DNA from 2 places in the Anaerobacillus sp. MEB173 genome. Region 1 is predicted to be linked to the other one. Evidence: a T-box and tRNA genes for the amino acid it is inferred to sense, from the RefSeq annotation. Region 1 holds a T-box; the other holds one or more tRNA genes.
The links. A T-box is a leader RNA that pairs with one kind of tRNA and senses whether it is charged. The one in region 1 lies ahead of tyrS (tyrosine--tRNA ligase), so its partner is inferred to be a tRNA-Tyr.
Positions count from the first base shown of each region.

Region 1 (3,409 bases):
CCATTTTTAACAACGCGTCCCGTGTTTGCTCATGGGGAACTTTGTTAAAGCTTTTTACAGCAGGTATATTTCTTGATTGCTGTAATGCTTCTCTTGCTGTCATAATCCCTTTATGTGAGTTATCAAAATTGCGCAGCGGACTCCCATTGCGGTAATTCATTGGTGTATCGGGAATGATGAACCCTGGCTGAACAGCTCCGATTTCAAGAGCTGGGGCATAAGCAAGTAATGGCTTCATCGTTGATCCATTAGGTCTTGGTCCTTGGGTAGCGTGATTTAAGTTTTCCCGCTTAAAATCTCGTCCTCCGACAAACGACAGGATCGCACCCGTTTTATTTTCAATTAAAATGGAGCCAACCTCTTCTGGTTCACCTTGCTTCTCTGGACCAAATAAACTGTTGTCCTTTACAACTTCCTGCATAGCATCATAAATTGCTTTATCAATGGTTGTGTAGATTTGATATCCTTTTCGACGTATATCACGTCTGGCATCTTGACGGTATTTTGAAAGGACTTCAAGACGTTCTTCATCACTTAATTCTGCTAAATCAATCTCTGCTGCCTCGATCATTTGTCTGGCAATAATTTCAGTAGCACGTCGCTCTACTTCATACGTTAAGTAAGGGTACTCTTCGATGATTGTAGGCGTAGGTGTTGCTAAATTTGAAAGGATATCATACTCTAACGCATCCTCATATTCTTGTTCCGTAATATAACCTGATTCTTTCATTCGAGTTAAGACGGTTTTCATTCGATTAATACTTGGCTGAATACTTTCTTTCACCTCACCGCCATTTGAAAATGGGGTATAGCCAAATGGACTTTGCGGCAGTCCTGCAATGTAAGCTGCTTGTGGCAATGAAAGGTCTTTTACATCGACACCGAAGATTCCTTGAGCTGCGGCTTGGACACCGGCAATACTTCTTCCATTTGCATTTCTTCCAAAAGGAACGACGTTTAAGTATGCTTCAAGTATATCTTCTTTTTCGAAAAAGTTTTCTAATCTCATGGCAAGGAGTATTTCCTTTGCTTTTCGATCAAAAGAAACTTCACTTGTTAAAATTTGGTTCTTAATCAATTGCTGTGTTAATGTACTTCCACCTGTTTGTACAGATGAATTCGAAAGTTCCTGGAAGGTGGCACGCATTAATGCTTTTGGAACAATCCCCTCATGCTCGAAGAAGTATTCATCCTCTGTAGCAATAACAGCATGAATTAAATAATCAGAAACTTGGTCAATATCTACTTCCCTGCGCTCTAATTCAGAAGGGAGCTCACCAAGAAATTCATCATTGGCAAAGTACACTTCACTTATTTCTTCATAGTCATAAATATCCTTCTTCATTTCATCATAGCTGAGAATCTTTTCGTCTTTGACAAGTGATGCAAAAAATCCGGCACCAGCACCACCAACAAAGAATACGGCCATAATCGCAAATACAATAAAAAGTAGACTAAGATTCCATAATACTTTGTAAGTAATTCGAAATCCTTTTGCGATGTTGCTGCTGCGAAGGCTATTGATGAAAGACTTTCTTGGTTGATTTGATTCCTTATTTTTCATTATCAATCCCCCTAAATAACAGTGATATTATAGCATAAGTTGTCGAAAGTTGATATGTTAAATCATTGGAATATTGACAATAGCAATGTTTCTATGATAAAAAGGAAAAAGTAGTTAATTCGATACTTTCTGCAATGAAAAGGATTCAGTAACAGATATCTCCCTGTGAAAGAGAGCTGGTGGATGGTGCAAACCAGTACAAAGATAGTCCTGTGAATTACACCTTGGAGCATCCTTTGTGAAATTTAGTAGCAAAGGACGGTTAAAACCGTTATTTATTACTTGAGTGGAAGACAAATTTGTCTTCAACAAGGGTGGTACCGCGATCAACTCGTCCCTTTTTTAGGGAGGAGTTTTTTTATTTCGTTATAAGTATTTACCAATTTGGAAATTGATACATTATTGATATTAGGAGGAAATTATGTGATGGATGAAAAAAAGCGAACATTAACAGAAGAGCAAAAGAATGAAGTTGCCCGCCAAGTTGAGATTTTACAAAGAGGGGTTATTCAAATTGTTCCGGAAAATGGACTTAAGGAAAAAATTGAACAATCGGTACTAACTGGTGTACCGCTAAAAGTAAAACTCGGGATGGACCCTTCTGCCCCTGATGTTCATATCGGGCATACGGTTGTCCTCCATAAATTACGTCAGTTTCAAGAATTAGGTCATCAAATTCAACTTATTATTGGTGACTTTACTGGAAGAATTGGTGACCCTACAGGAAAATCAGAAACGAGAAAACAATTAACAGATGAACAAGTAAAAGCAAATGCTGAAACATATGTTCAGCAATACGGGAAAATCCTTGATATGGAAAAAGTAAAAATTTATTACAATTCAGAGTGGTTGTCAAAACTTAATTTTGCTGATGTCGTTGAACTTGCAGGGAAAATTACAGTTGCGAGAATGCTTGAACGTGATGATTTTGAAAAACGTTATAAATCTGGACAATCGATTTCGGTTCATGAGTTTTTCTATCCGCTCATGCAAGGCTATGACTCTGTTGCCCTTGAGAGTGATATTGAACTTGGCGGCACGGATCAAATGTTCAACTTATTAATGGGACGTCATTTACAGGAAGAGTATGGGAAAGGTAAGCAAATTGCCATGATGATGCCATTGATCGAAGGATTAGACGGCGAAAGGAAGATGTCTAAGTCACTTAACAATTACATAGGTATTGATGAGGCACCGAATGAAATCTTCGGAAAATCAATGTCAATTCCTGATGAGTTAATGGTGAAGTATTATAAGTTAGCTACCGATATTTCACTTGAAGAATTAGTGAGATTAGAAGAGGGACTTGCTAATGGTACCGTACATCCACGTGATGCAAAGATGGATTTAGGGAAAAAATTTGTCGAGATGTATCATGGCCCTGAAGCAGCAGAAGAAGCCGTTCATTATTTTAAAACAGTATTTCAACAGAGAGCGTTACCGACTGATATTCCAGAAACTGAGTGGTCGGGCAGTGATGAAATCGGGATTATTGATTTACTAGTAGAATTAAAATTAATGAACTCCAAAGGGGAAGCACGTCGAATGATTCAAAATGGCGGCGTAAAAATTAATGAAGAAAAAGTCACAGATATTCAGCAGCAAGTGAACATTAAGAATGAGATGATCATTCAAGTAGGGAAGCGTAAGTTTGTAAAAATAATAAAATAAATAGAAAACAAAAAAACTTGGACATTTTGTCCAAGTTTTTTTGTTTTCGCATCTTAACGAGAGTAGAACTCAACGATAAATTGCTCTGTAATTTCAGCAGGAAGCTCAGAACGCTCAGGTAAACGAGTGTAAGTTCCTTGTAATTTCTCAGCATCAAAGTCGATGTAAGCAGGT
Region 1 covers NZ_JBJMAU010000005.1:310,457-313,865, reverse strand. The annotation lists gene ACJ2A9_RS13325 (transglycosylase domain-containing protein) at 1-1,564, opposite strand, end outside; T-box leader at 1,690-1,906, shown strand; gene tyrS (tyrosine--tRNA ligase) at 1,991-3,235, shown strand; gene rpsD (30S ribosomal protein S4) at 3,289-3,409, opposite strand, start outside.

Region 2 (3,409 bases), on a different contig from region 1:
AAATATTTATGAATTAAGGCGATCATTTTTTGTTCACAACCCATGATCACACACCCCTTTATTAAACATGACGTAACTTCTTTCTAAGAGATTCTCTACCCCTGTGAATCCTTGTCTTCACTGTTGGTACTGGTATGTCTAAAATCTCACTAATCTCCTTTAACGAAAGATCCTCTATATACTTTAGAATAATTGCTGAACGGTATTTTGGCGGCAAAAGCAAGATCTCATTTTGAATCCACTCCTGCATTTCATAAGCAACTACTTGATCCTCCGGTAGATCTTGATCAGCAGCTATTTGTGAATAACCAGTTAAACCGTCTGTTCCATCCACTTCAGCGTCAAGATAATAGTCCGGTTTTTTCTTCCTTAATCGGTCAATGGAGAGGTTTGTAGCAATTCGAAATAACCAAGTTGAAAATTTGCGATTATGATCATAACTATGAATATTTGTATAAGCTCGCAGAAAAGCTTCCTGGGCTATATCTTGTGCCTCATGGCTATTCCCAACCATTCGGTAGGATATTTGATATACTTTGTTTTTATAAAGCTCTACCAATTCTGCAAAAGCTTGTTGGTCACCATTTTTTACTTGTTTAATAATTCTTTTTACAACGTCATCCATTTTATATAACCTCCGCCTGATGCGGCTCCCCTTCTCTACGAATTTAAACGCAAAAAGGTTTCACTTATTTTAAGCTAAGCTTATTTTAACATGATTAAAATTATAATTGAGTATATGTAATGAAATTGCTATTTTTTACACAAACAGAAAGGACAAATTATTTAAAAATAAATAAAACCTTAGATCTAGTTAATCTAAGGTTAAGAAAACAATATGTATGGTGGAGCCTAGCGGGATCGAACCGCTGACCTCCTGCGTGCAAGGCAGGCGCTCTCCCAGCTGAGCTAAGGCCCCGAAGCTTATATGATGTTTTTCCAATGAAGCCTTTCCCTGTTTCTTCCTCTACTAGTATCGCTTCGTTGCTTGCTGCGTCGAAACAACTCGTAGTTCATCGATGAAGAATTGCTCGTAGCTGAGCTAAGGCCCCATATTTAATTTAGAATGTAAAATTTAAAATTTAGAATTAGTGAAAGTAAAGCTACGTAGCTTGCGCTTTAACCATTTTACATTTTCAATTTAAAAGACATGGAGCGGGTGATGAGAATCGAACTCACGACCAGAGCTTGGAAGGCTCTTGTTTTACCACTAAACTACACCCGCAATATGGAGCGGAAGACGAGATTCGAACTCGCGACCCCCACCTTGGCAAGGTGGTGTTCTACCACTGAACTACTCCCGCATTACAATAACAAAATCCTTAAAAAGAATGGTGAGCCATGAAGGATTCGAACCTTCGACCCTCTGATTAAAAGTCAGATGCTCTACCGACTGAGCTAATGGCTCATAGTTTATACAATGATGCTTATCATGAAGATTACGGACGATGTCTTGCTCCGCGACCTTACCTGTTTCTTCCTCTACTAGTACTGCTCTGTAGACTGCTGCGTCGAAACAACTTGTTGAAATTCCAAAGTTGTACCGCTCGTGACTGAGCTAACGGCTCGTATTAAAGTGGTGGAGGGGGACGGATTCGAACCGCCGAACCCGGAGGGAGCGGATTTACAGTCCGCCGCGTTTAGCCACTTCGCTACCCCTCCACAACATTAAATGAAGAGTGCCGGCCAGAGGACTTGAACCCCCAACCTACTGATTACAAGTCAGTTGCTCTACCAATTGAGCTAGGCCGGCATATATGGTGGAGGATGACGGGATCGAACCGCCGACCCCCTGCTTGTAAGGCAGGTGCTCTCCCAGCTGAGCTAATCCTCCAGTGAAATGTAAAATTATTTTGAGCCTAATCAATGAAGACTCCATTGAAAAATTCCCATAATTTTTAATTATACATTTATAATTTTAAATTAAGTAATTGGTGACCCGTACGGGATTCGAACCCGTGTTACCGCCGTGAAAGGGCGGTGTCTTAACCGCTTGACCAACGGGCCACAGTGTCATCTTTTTTGATAAGATGTCTTGCTGACAAAAAGTATTATATAATACTTTGCCGTTTCTTTGCAACCCCCTTTTTTGATATTTTTATTTTCTGAATTTTATTTATCATTCGGACCAAATAATCTAGCACTTGGATCTTTGTCTGCTTTGTTATTTACACGCGAAGTAAGGGTATTGACCCAGCTAGTTGCAAGTTCAGGGCATGATGCAAGCTTTTGGGCTAAATCATAATTTTTCTTATCAGTGTGCATGATTTCATTACAGAAGGCAACTGTCCAATCTGGATTAGGACGTTCTACCAGGGTAATTGTTTGCCCTTGTTCAATTTGCCCTTCATGTAATACTCTAAAATACCAGCCTGTTTTCCCTGTTGTTTGAATCAAATAAGCCATTTCTTTAATCCGAAAATGACGGGAAAGCTTCCAGCACGGCTGACGTGGTTGTGATACTTGCAATATCACGTCACCAATTTGATATGTATCTCCAATACAAATATCTTCTTCAATCAAATTATTAATTGTTAAATTTTCTCCGAACGAACCAAAGGGAAGCTTAGTAAGATTGAATTTCTTTTTAAAAAACTGATAATGACGTTCCGGATAAGCAAATACCGCTTTATCAACTCCACCATGATTCTCTAAATCAGCTTGACCATCACCCTCGAGATTTGTTTTTCCAACCTTAACTTCGCCCTCTACCCTTCTTTTCAGAATTGCACTATACCAAAGTTGATCCAGGGGATTACTCGCAGTTTCTTCACCACGCCACTGAGGTTTACCAACTTGAATTGATGTTAGTTTTGCTACTGTCATTCGGTCCTCTCCTTTGTCTTTTATGTCTCTATTTAGTTTACCATTTATCACAAGTTAAAATCTCTATCGACTACCTTTAAAGTAAAAATGACTACTTATTTCTTAATAAGTAGTCACGTAACAAGTTATTGTCCAACTTCAAACGGATTTCTTGATGAATTACTTACAATTTGATCAACATCTGTTCTTTCCCTGGATAGAATTGAATGATTACTATATTGCAAGGCTAATGATGCCACTACATGATCACCCTCTAGATGGAAACTACCTTGGAGCACTGATAGCATATAAGGCATTGTTTCAAGCAGACCGATATACGTTTTCAAAGCAGGATATGTGCCATCAACCCGAATTTCCACGCTCATCATAGCTGAGTCGATATTAGCCTCTTGTAACAACTCAACACTGACAACCGCTTCACTCGCTAAATTTAATAATTGCTCCCAATATAAATGAGATTGTTGCTTTGGCGGTAATTGCTGTAATAGCTCTTCAATTTCTCCTTCTAGTTCAGAAATATTAGACTCGATCTCTTCCTCACGTCCAACATAAAATTCGATATTTTCCCATTCCATTATTAAAT
Region 2 covers NZ_JBJMAU010000029.1:10,247-13,655, reverse strand. The annotation lists gene ACJ2A9_RS22800 (zf-HC2 domain-containing protein) at 1-44, opposite strand, end outside; gene sigW (RNA polymerase sigma factor SigW) at 62-625, opposite strand; tRNA gene ACJ2A9_RS22790 (tRNA-Ala) at 844-919, opposite strand; tRNA gene ACJ2A9_RS22785 (tRNA-Gly) at 1,152-1,225, opposite strand; tRNA gene ACJ2A9_RS22780 (tRNA-Gly) at 1,230-1,304, opposite strand; tRNA gene ACJ2A9_RS22775 (tRNA-Lys) at 1,333-1,408, opposite strand; tRNA gene ACJ2A9_RS22770 (tRNA-Tyr) at 1,578-1,662, opposite strand; tRNA gene ACJ2A9_RS22765 (tRNA-Thr) at 1,681-1,753, opposite strand; tRNA gene ACJ2A9_RS22760 (tRNA-Val) at 1,759-1,834, opposite strand; tRNA gene ACJ2A9_RS22755 (tRNA-Glu) at 1,933-2,007, opposite strand; gene ACJ2A9_RS22750 (MOSC domain-containing protein) at 2,113-2,826, opposite strand; gene ACJ2A9_RS22745 (hypothetical protein) at 2,952-3,409, opposite strand, start outside.
Region 2: it has a tRNA-Tyr gene. The T-box ahead of tyrS (tyrosine--tRNA ligase) is inferred to sense a tRNA for this amino acid. The anticodon was not compared.